Regions from separate parts of the Rhodococcus sp. IEGM 1318 genome, predicted to be linked through region 3. Evidence: riboswitches for the same ligand, from Rfam matches in the RefSeq annotation. Region 3 holds a riboswitch; each other region holds the start of a gene.
What was found. Region 3 has a riboswitch for cobalamin ahead of R4P65_RS18270 (CbtB domain-containing protein). Riboswitches for the same ligand answer to the same signal wherever they lie in the genome.

Region 1 (3,271 bases), on a different contig from region 3:
TGAGCAACCAGGGCGATCGAGCAACCATACGGCTGCTCTTGGCGGACGACCAGGCGCTCGTGCGAGGAGCTTTGGCCGCGCTACTCGATCTGGAATCCGATCTGTCCGTGGTGGCCGAGGTCGGCCGCGGTGACGAGGTGGTGGCTGCCGTACTCGAGCACAGTCCAGACGTCGCACTTCTCGACGTCGAGATGCCCGGCATGGACGGTATCGCCGCGACAGCGGCCCTTCGCGAAGCAGCACCCGAGACCCGGGTTCTGATCGTCACCACGTTCGGGCGCCCAGGATTTCTCCGTAAAGCCCTTCACGCGGGGGCCGGCGGGTTCGTCGTCAAGGACACACCTGCCAGGCAGCTTGCCGACGCGGTCAGGCGTGTTCATGCCGGACTGCGCGTCGTCGATCCCACCCTTGCGGCTGACAGCCTCGTCAGCGGCGAGTCGCCCCTGACGGAGCGTGAGACCCAAGTACTGCGCGCTGCTCACGACGGCGCACCCGTGGCGGCCATCGCAGGGGCGCTGTTCTTGTCCGCAGGGACAGTTCGAAACCACCTGTCGTCCGCAATGGGTAAGACGGGTGCCACGACCCGCGCCGAAGCCGTGAGAATCGCCGAGTCGAACGGCTGGCTCTGATTCGCACATGACCGAATCCGCTTCGCCGGCAAATAGTCCGCCCTTCGATTCTTGATGACGAATTGTCCAGATCACTCAAAGTAGGGACCTTCTACCCTAGGGATTTTCCCTGCAAACGACCCCCTTCGTGAGAATCCAAACCAGCTAATCGTTCGATAACTGGCTATGATGCAGTTAATTGAATCGACGGAGCCTGTGCGTAACGGAGGAAGGGACGTCTCATGTCGAACCAGTTCAACGATCGCTTGAACTCGCTGTTCGAGACTGCCGACTTTCACGTCACCAACGCGATGGTCGTTCGCGGCATGACCGAGTTCGGTTGCCGCATCTCGACGCCGTACCTGTCGCAACTACGCACCGGCGTCCGAACCAACCCGTCACCCGAAGTGGTCGCTGCCCTCGCCCACTTCTTCAACGTCCATCCGGACTACTTCTACGCCCCGTCCGACCACACTCCACCGACCATCTCCGGTGGCGAAGCAGACCTCTCTCTTCTCGAACAGCTGCACAACGTGCGCCTGCGAAACCTCACTGCTCGGGTCGTCGATCTCTCACCGTCTTCGCAGGATCTGCTTGTGGAAATGGCGGAGAATCTACGTTCCTCCGAGAATCTTCCGCGCGTACCACCGGACTCGAATTCCTACATGTCACGCGCGTAGCGCCCTTCGCCGACTCTCCTTGACTGCGCAGGGAGGGTTGGCCTTATGCTGATCGGTGCAGCTGGTTCGCCCGGCACGGTCATGAGGAGCCCCGAAGACTGTTCCCGGCGTCGAAGCCCCGTCAGCGCAAGCTGACGGAGTGAGAGGGAACCCGGTGAAAATCCGGGACTGTCCCGCAGCGGTAAGCAGGAACGACCGCCGTTTATGTGCACTGGGCATCCGCCTGGGAAGCGACGGCCAGTAGGTTCGATCCAACTCGATCGAGTGCCCGCGAGTCCGAAGACCTGCCGACTGTGTCGGGCACGCCGTGCCCGACGGTCCACCGCCTCGTGGAATGGGCGTGTAGATCTCCATCGGACCTCGTGCGTGGTTCGGGCAGTGCTGCCCGCCGAAGCTAGGGGTCTCGTGAGGTGTACCCGTCTGCCGGCAGTGGCCATCAGTGCATTGGCAATCTGGAGAAACTCCGTGACAACGACATTCACTTCGACCGTGCTGGGCTCACCGCGCATCGGTCCTCATCGAGAACTCAAGCGGGCAACCGAAAGCTACTGGGCGGGGCGCATCGACGCCGACGCCTTGCAGAGCGTCGCCCGTGACCTCCGTCGGCAGGGCTTGGCCGACCTCCGTGACCTGGGCCTCGACTCGATCCCGGTCAACACCTTCTCCTTCTACGATCAAATGCTCGACACCGCAGTTCTTCTCGGAGCACTTCCCGATCGCGTCGCATCGGTCGCCGATCCGTTGGACCGCTACTTTGCAGCTGCCCGTGGGACGGACACCATCGCGCCGCTCGAAATGACGAAGTGGTTCGACACCAATTACCACTACCTGGTGCCGGAGATCTCGCCGTCCACCACGTTCGCACTCGACCCGTCCAAAGTCTTGTCCGAACTCGCAGAAGCACTTTCCGACGGCATTGCAGCCCGCCCGGTCGTCATCGGACCGGTCACCTTCCTGTTGCTTTCGAAGTCTGTCGGCACTGACGAGCCTCTGCTCTCGCGGCTCGACGAACTGCTCCCCCTCTACGCGGATCTACTCGGTCGGCTCGCGAAGGCCGGCGCGGAGTGGGTTCAGCTCGACGAACCGGCTCTCGTAGGTGATCGCACCGACGAGGAAACCGAAGCGGCACGCGCTGCGTACGAACAGCTTTCGGCACTGACCGAGCGGCCGTCGATCCTGTTGGCGTCATACTTCGGCTCGCTGCGTGACGCGCTGCCCGCACTCGCGTCCACCGGTGTCGAAGGATTTGCCGTCGATCTGGTGGCCGGTCAGGACTCGATCGGCTCCGTCCCCGAACTCGCCCGCAAACTGGTCGTCGCCGGAGTGGTCGACGGACGAAACATCTGGCGGTCGGATCTGGATTCGGCACTGAGCACGTTGGGTGCTCTGTTGGGCAGCGTGGATACTCTTGCCGTCTCCACATCGTGCTCCCTGCTGCACGTTCCGTACACTCTCGACGCAGAAGCCGATGTCGACAAGGCCCTGCGCTCGTGGCTCGCGTTCGGCACCGAGAAGGTCAAGGAAGTGGTCACTCTCGCAACCGCTCTCACACAGGGACGAGAGTCGGTGGAGGACGAGTTCGCGCTGGCACGAGCTGCCGCGTCGACCCGCAAGGACGATCGCAGACTCAATGACGCGAGCGTTCGAGGCCGGCTGGACGCCGTTCTGAGCTCGGCGACCGGTCGCGCGCCCGCCGCCGAGCGCCGCGCTGCCCAGGACGAGTTGCTTTCTCTGCCACCGCTGCCCTCGACGACTATCGGCTCGTACCCACAAACGTCGAAGATCCGTATCGCTCGCGCGGCGCTGCGCAAGGGTGAGATCGACGAAGCCGAGTACGTCGACCGCATGCGCGCCGAGATCGCCGAAGTTGTTGCACTCCAGGAAAAATTGGACCTCGACGTACTCGTTCACGGCGAACCGGAACGCAACGACATGGTGCAGTACTTCGCGGAGCAGTTGGACGGGTTCTTCGCCACCGCCAAC
Region 2 (3,271 bases), on a different contig from region 3:
ACCGAGCGCGCAGCGGTATCCGCGGCAACCATCGCGACGGCGCCCAGCAGGGCTGCAGCAGGGAGCAGTCGAATTGCTCTGGTGCCGACGATGAAGCCTGCCAGATGTGGGATCAGCAGACCGATGAAACCGATTCCACCGGCAACGCTGACTGCCGCGCCCGCCAGTACGGAGACCGCGAGCAAGGACAAGACACGGAACCGTCGGACGTTCATACCGAGTGCAGCAGCCCCGTCGTCACCGGTCTGCAAGACGTCCATCCACCGCGAACTGAACAGTAGCGCGGCACCGACGACGACTAGCGCCATAGTCGGGAAGATCAGCGTCGACCATCGCGCATCTCCGAATCCGCCGGCAATCCAGTGCATCACCGACGTCACGTGCCGATCATCGGCCAACACCAGGATGCAAAAGGTGATGAGCGCCGAGAATATCTGGGCGAGCGCGACACCCACCAAAATGATCGCGGTCGGCTGCGGATACCGGCCGCCGATCAGCAGCGCGAGGAACAACGGGATCATCGCCCCGACGAATGCTGCGACCGGAATCGTGAAAACCCCGAGGAGGCCGGCACCGAAACCCAGCACCGACACAAGCACCACCATGAATCCCGCACCCGACGACACTCCGAGTAGATACGGGTCGGCAAGAGGATTCCGTGTGACAGCCTGAGCAACAGCACCCGACATCGCCAAGGACGCACCCACCACCGCAGCCGTGAGGGCACGCGGTAGGCGAGAATCGATCACGATCGACTCCCGCGCCGCGGTCCACCATGTCTCGAAAGTCCCTGGCGCCAAACGGGCTCCGACTATCGCCCAGACGTCACCGACGGGAATGCGAACCGATCCCAAGGAGACGGCCAACCCCAGTACGATCGCCAAGGCGATCGCCAAGCCGACAAGCAGGGCGCCGTACCCGTAACGCGTGCGGGTCACTTCGCCGCGTCAGCGCCCGGATGGAAGGCTGTCGCGATGGTCTGTGCCGAACGCACCAACCGTGAACTCTCGAACAGGTCAGCGAGAGGAACCACGACGAACCGGTTCTGCTGCACAGCAGGGGTGGTCGCCATCAACGGCTGGGCACGGAGGAAGTCGATCTTCTGGTCGGCCGTCTTGTCGCCGTAGTCGATGACCACGATCGCCTGGGGTGCACGCTCGGCAACAGCTTCCCACGATGCGTCGATGTACGGCTTTGTCCCTTCGGCGAAGATGTTCGAGACGCCGGAGTATTCCGCGACCAATTGACCGACGCCGACTCCGCCGATTGTCGTCGGAACCTGGTCACCGCTGTCGTAGAAGAAGGTCGGCACCGGCGCCGCGTCCCCGACCGAAGCGCGGACGGAATCGAGACCATCGCTGATCTCCTCGGCGACCTCGCGGGCGGAATCTTCGACGCCCAGGACTCGACCGAGTTGCGTGTAGTCGTTCTCGAGCAATCCGATGTCGGGGAAACCGGTGCCACAGTATTCGGAGAAGAGGAAGGTGTTGATTCCGCGCTCGCCGAAAGCGTCTCGGGAACGGCCTTGCTTCTCGTTGAAGGCACTGGTCATTCCTCCGACCACGAAGTCCGGATCGACGTCGAGAACCTGCTCCATGCTCGGAAACGTATCGGAGAGGCTGGGAATCTTGTTGAATACATCGGCGGTCTCGGCAGTTGGCGGGTTGTCACTGTAAGCCCGCCCGACAATCCGATCACCCGCGCCGATCTCGATGAGGGCTTCGGTGACGTGTCCGTTCAAAGACACGATGCGCTGCGGCGGCGAATCGAAGGTCATCTCGCGATCGCAGTTGGTCACGGACACCGGCTGTGCGAAGGATTCCGCAGCAGACGCCGACTCTGATTCCTGACCTTTGGAACAACCTGCCGAAACCAAGGCGACCGCGATGAGAACAGCGGCGGCGCGGGACGGGGAGAACTGAAGTGACACGGGGACCTCGTAAGGGCTCTGAGCCACGAATGAGAATCCGACAGACAACTCCACCCGCACACTGATCCTCGGCCAGAGCTCCTGCTGGACTTCCTTTTCGTAGACCACGACGAATGGATGTCGCACACCGCGCGGTGGGTAATCGGGCTTGCCGACACTCGGTGACTACCGAGAATCGACCTACCGTTGCGGGTCAGCGCCGGATTCGGACCGGCTTCCCCCACACGCGTGGCTTGCAAGTGCTTCGAGCAGTATGCATGACGTTTCCGATTCAAGACCAAACGCCCACTACAGTCGATCTGGCCAGACGCCCCCACACACCGGAGTTGATACATGACACGCTGGGCCCAAACCGTCGTCGCCCGGAAATGGTGGGTACTGAGCCTCGCGGTTCTGATAGTTCTCATCAGTGGGGTGTGGGGACTCGGAGTATTCGGCAAGCTCAGCCAGGGCGGATTCATCGATCCGGGCAGTGACTCCGCGAAAGTCGCCGACATCATCGAAGACAACCTCGGCCCACAGACCCCGGACATCATCGCGATCTATTCGCCCACAGGCGGTAAGACCCTGGACGACATCGGGCCGGCAGTGACGGCCGCGGTCGACCAGTTCAAAACGGAAGTGCCGACGGCGTCGGTGAAGTCGTATTGGGGAACGGACGCGGCGGCCAAGGCCAGTCTGCTCTCGAACGACGGATCCATGGGCGCCGTTGCGATCACGTTGGCACCGGACTCGGGAGTCACGCCGGCCACTTTCGCCGATCTCTTGCCGAAGCTCGAAGTCGAAGGCGCCGAGGCACAATTCGCGGGCAACACCGTCGTCGGCGTCGCATTCAACACCAAACTCGAGAAAGACCTGGTTGTCGCCGAGGCCATCGCCATTCCGATCACTCTGGTGCTGCTGGTCTTCATCTTCGGCGGCGTCGTCGCTGCCGCGGTTCCGGTGTTCGTAGGTGTACTCAGTGTCCTGAGCGCATTGGCGGTTCTCCGGATCCTCACCTTGGTCACCGATGTGTCCTCATTCTCGATCAACGTCGCTTCTCTTCTCGGGTTGGGACTGGCGATCGACTACGGACTGTTCGTGGTCGGCCGGTTCCGTGAAGAACTGAATTCAGGCTCGGATCCGGGAGCTGCTGCCCAGCGAACAGTTCTGACGGCGGGTCGCACCGTCATGTTCTCGGGTCTACTGCTGATCTGTGCGTTCAGCGGCATGCTCGTTTTCCCGCAGGCCGTCATCCGGTCTCTGGGCTTCGGTGCGATCGCTGCAGTACTGAGCGCGGCAGTCCTGTCGCTGACCGCTGTGCCTGCGCTGCTTGCCATTCTGGGGCATCGCATCAACGCC
Region 3 (3,271 bases):
CACCACTCGAGCAAGCACCCCGGCCCGGATCAGTACGTGGGCAAGAAGGTCGTCGTGATCGGGGCCAATAACTCCTCGCACGACATCTGCGGAGCTCTATGGGAGAACGGCATCGACGTCACGATGGTGCAGCGCAGCTCGACGCACATCGTGAAGTCGGATTCGCTGATGGATCTGGGCTTGGGTGATCTGTATTCGGAGCGCGCGCTCGCTGCCGGAATGACGACGCACAAGGCCGATCTCACGTTCGGTTCGCTGCCGTACCGGATCATGCACGAGTTCCAGATCCCGGTGTACGACGCAATCCGTGAGCGCGACAAGGACTTCTACGATCGCCTCGAGAAGGCGGGTTTCGAGCACGACTGGGGCGACGATGGTTCGGGCCTGTTCATGAAGTACCTACGACGCGGCTCGGGTTACTACATCGACGTCGGTGCGGCCGAACTGGTTGCCAACGGGGACATCAAGCTCGCGCACGGCAACATTCGTGAGCTGACCGAGAACAGCGTGATCCTCGAAGACGGTACGGAACTGCCTGCCGACGTGGTGGTCTACGCGACCGGCTACGGCTCGATGAACGGCTGGGTGGCGGATCTGATCGGTCAGGACACCGCGGACAAGGTTGGCAAGGTGTGGGGCCTCGGCTCGAACACGACCAAGGATCCGGGACCGTGGGAAGGCGAGCAGCGCAACATGTGGAAGCCGACGCAGCAGGAAGCGCTCTGGTTCCACGGCGGCAATCTGCACCAGTCGCGGCACTACTCGCTGTACCTCGCGCTGCAGTTGAAGGCGCGCTACGAGGGCATTCCGACGCCGGTCTACGGGCTGCAGGAAGTGCATCATCTGAGCTGAAAAGGAACTGCTGTGCGCCTTCGTCAACCGCGGGCGGTTAACAAAGGCGCACAGCAGGTTCAGCGAAGGGCGTACTTCTTTGCCACGTCGGCGTTCTTGGTCGCGCGCTCGGTGAGGAAGGCAAATGCCAATCCGAGTACGAGCCACAGCGTCGCCTGCGTAGCGAGCGAGGAAAGTCGGAACTCCCACAGCAGGTTTGCCGGGAAGTCCTCACCCACCTCGTTGATGCCGGGAAGCGAGAGGTAACCGATCGCGACGATCACCAGGAACGCAGCCACCGGAGCAGCGATGCGCACGCTGAGGAACTCGTGTCCTGAAACTGCCTTTGCCGCCGCTGCGGCCGCTGTGACGGACAGCAGTCCGAGAATCACGGCAGCCAGCCACAGCAGTGTCCGCTGGTTGATGGTGTCCGGGTCTCCGACGGCCGGCGGATTGGCCGGGTACTTGAAGAACGGCACGGCCTCGATGGCCAGCCAACCGCCGACGGCGATGGTGATCGCCAACAACGGCCCGGACATTCCGGTGAGTCGTCGCGCGTAGTTGGCGACAACCGAGAAGATCGCGCCGAGTGCGAGTCCGGCCAGCGCAGTGGCCAGGAACAGCCCGGCGCGCTGCCCGTCGCGGCTCACCAGTGGTTCTTCTTCGTCGCCGTGCGAATGCCCAGCGGCTTCGCCGGCATGCTCACTGGCTGCACTGTTGGCTTCTTCGATCGCAATGGCAGCGTTGACGTGTGGTTCACCCAGCACGAACGCAACACCGCCGGCAAGAATGCCCGCGATCAAACCAGCCAACAATCCACGAATGAGAAGCTTCGTGAAATTGTCGACTAGTGGCACGGCAGGCCCATCAAGTGGCGTCCGTCGTGCATCAATTCATGCATGTACATGCCGGTGCGAGAGACCGCGCCCTGGTCGAATCCGACCAGGTAGAGAGCCAGCATCGCGAACAGAACTACTGCAGCGGCGAGGAAAGCAAGACGAGTCGAATCGATCGACGTATCGGGAGAATAGGCGAGAGCCATCGAAGCCTCCTGGGATTTTCGCGTCCCCTAGGTCCATGCGATGGCCGAAGTGTCTGGCTGTCGAAATAGCCGTACCGAAAAGGCACTTCACCTCGAATTACAGTGGCGCGACCGCTCCGGGGTTGCACCGGATTCCTGTCGGACCATCGCGTTTACAAGCGAACTTTTGCACTACGGCCCGCTCCGTGTCAACGCGCGAACCCGAGATGACCGTCGATTGTGCCCGCACGAGCGGGCACAATCGCTCGCGATCAGCTCTTGGCGGCTACGTCCAGGACAACTTCGAATTCAAGCAACGACGCACCCGAAGCGACGGGCTTCGCTCGTTCGCCGGAGTGTGCTTCGCGGGCGGGGCCGTCACGCCAATCGGCGAACGCCTGTTCGGACTCCCACTGCGTCACCACGAAGTAGCGGCTCTCGCCGGCGGTGGGGCGGAGGAGCTGGAACCCGAGGAAGCCCGGGGAGTTCTCGACTGCGTGAGCGCGTGCTGCGAAGCGCTTCTCCAGTTCGGGGCCCGCGCCCTCGGGGACTTCGATTGCATTGATCTTCACGACTGCCATGCAAGCGACATTACCCGCGTAGCCTCACCGCGTACCGTGACACTCGTGTTGCATGACGAAGGTGGAACGGGCCAACCGATTCTGTTGTTGCACGGCCTCATGGGCAGCTCCCGAACGTGGCGTCGCCATGTTCCGTGGATCCGCGAGTTCGGCCACGTCTACACCTTCGACGCTGCCGGTCACGGCAGGCCGGCGCCGTCAGAGCTGACTACCGAGGCATTCGTCGACGACCTGGCATCGGCCGTTGCCTCCATCGAGGAGCCGATCACCGTGATCGGTCATTCGATGGGGGCTCTGCACGCGTGGTGCTTCGCCGCCGCGCATCCCGAAAAGGTTTGTGCGCTGGTCCTGGAAGACATGGCCCCGGACTTTCGGGGACGCACCGCTGCGGACTGGGCGCAGATGATTTCGGCGTGGCCGCAGCCGTTTGCTTCCGAGGACGCGATGAAGGAATTCTTCGGCCCCGTCGCCGGTCAGTACTTTCTCGACTCCTTCGACCGTCGCGACGACGGGTGGTACCTGCACGGCGACGTGTCGACCTTCCGCGACATCTCCGAGGAATGGGGCACGAGGCATTTCTGGGATCAGTGGAAGGCGATCGAGGCACCGACCTTGCTGATCGAGGGGGAGTTCACCATCACCCCCGAAGGACAGATGCGAGAGATGGCCGAGCGGCCGCAAACCCGGTACGTACGTATTGCCGACGCCGGTCACCTGGTCCACGACGATCAACCGCAGCGTTACCGCGACGTCGTGACGAAGTTCCTTCAGACGGTGAGCTGACTGCGGATCGACGAGCCCACCTGCTCCAGTTCGACGGCTCGTCTGGCCAGAAGTC

Region 1: linked by a shared signal. The riboswitch ahead of metE (5-methyltetrahydropteroyltriglutamate--homocysteine S-methyltransferase) and the one ahead of R4P65_RS18270 (CbtB domain-containing protein) in region 3 are both predicted to bind cobalamin.
Region 2: linked by a shared signal. The riboswitch ahead of R4P65_RS02485 (ABC transporter substrate-binding protein) and the one ahead of R4P65_RS18270 (CbtB domain-containing protein) in region 3 are both predicted to bind cobalamin.

The regions. Positions count from the first base shown of each region.
Region 1 covers NZ_JAWLSC010000013.1:76,843-80,113, reverse strand. Annotated here, with positions in the region: gene R4P65_RS26195 (response regulator transcription factor) at 1-629, shown strand, start outside; gene R4P65_RS26200 (sensor histidine kinase) at 1-3, shown strand, start outside; gene R4P65_RS26190 (helix-turn-helix domain-containing protein) at 851-1,288, shown strand; cobalamin riboswitch at 1,394-1,595, shown strand; gene metE (5-methyltetrahydropteroyltriglutamate--homocysteine S-methyltransferase) at 1,754-3,271, shown strand, end outside.
Region 2 covers NZ_JAWLSC010000001.1:536,812-540,082, reverse strand. Annotated here, with positions in the region: gene R4P65_RS02490 (iron ABC transporter permease) at 1-938, opposite strand, end outside; gene R4P65_RS02485 (ABC transporter substrate-binding protein) at 935-1,930, opposite strand; cobalamin riboswitch at 2,046-2,192, opposite strand; gene R4P65_RS02480 (MMPL family transporter) at 2,264-3,271, shown strand, end outside.
Region 3 covers NZ_JAWLSC010000007.1:205,577-208,847, reverse strand. Annotated here, with positions in the region: gene R4P65_RS18280 (flavin-containing monooxygenase) at 1-852, shown strand, start outside; gene R4P65_RS18275 (CbtA family protein) at 912-1,688, opposite strand; gene R4P65_RS18270 (CbtB domain-containing protein) at 1,679-1,873, opposite strand; cobalamin riboswitch at 1,898-2,036, opposite strand; gene mhuD (mycobilin-forming heme oxygenase MhuD) at 2,125-2,433, opposite strand; gene R4P65_RS18260 (alpha/beta hydrolase) at 2,479-3,216, shown strand; gene R4P65_RS18255 (HIT family protein) at 3,201-3,271, opposite strand, start outside.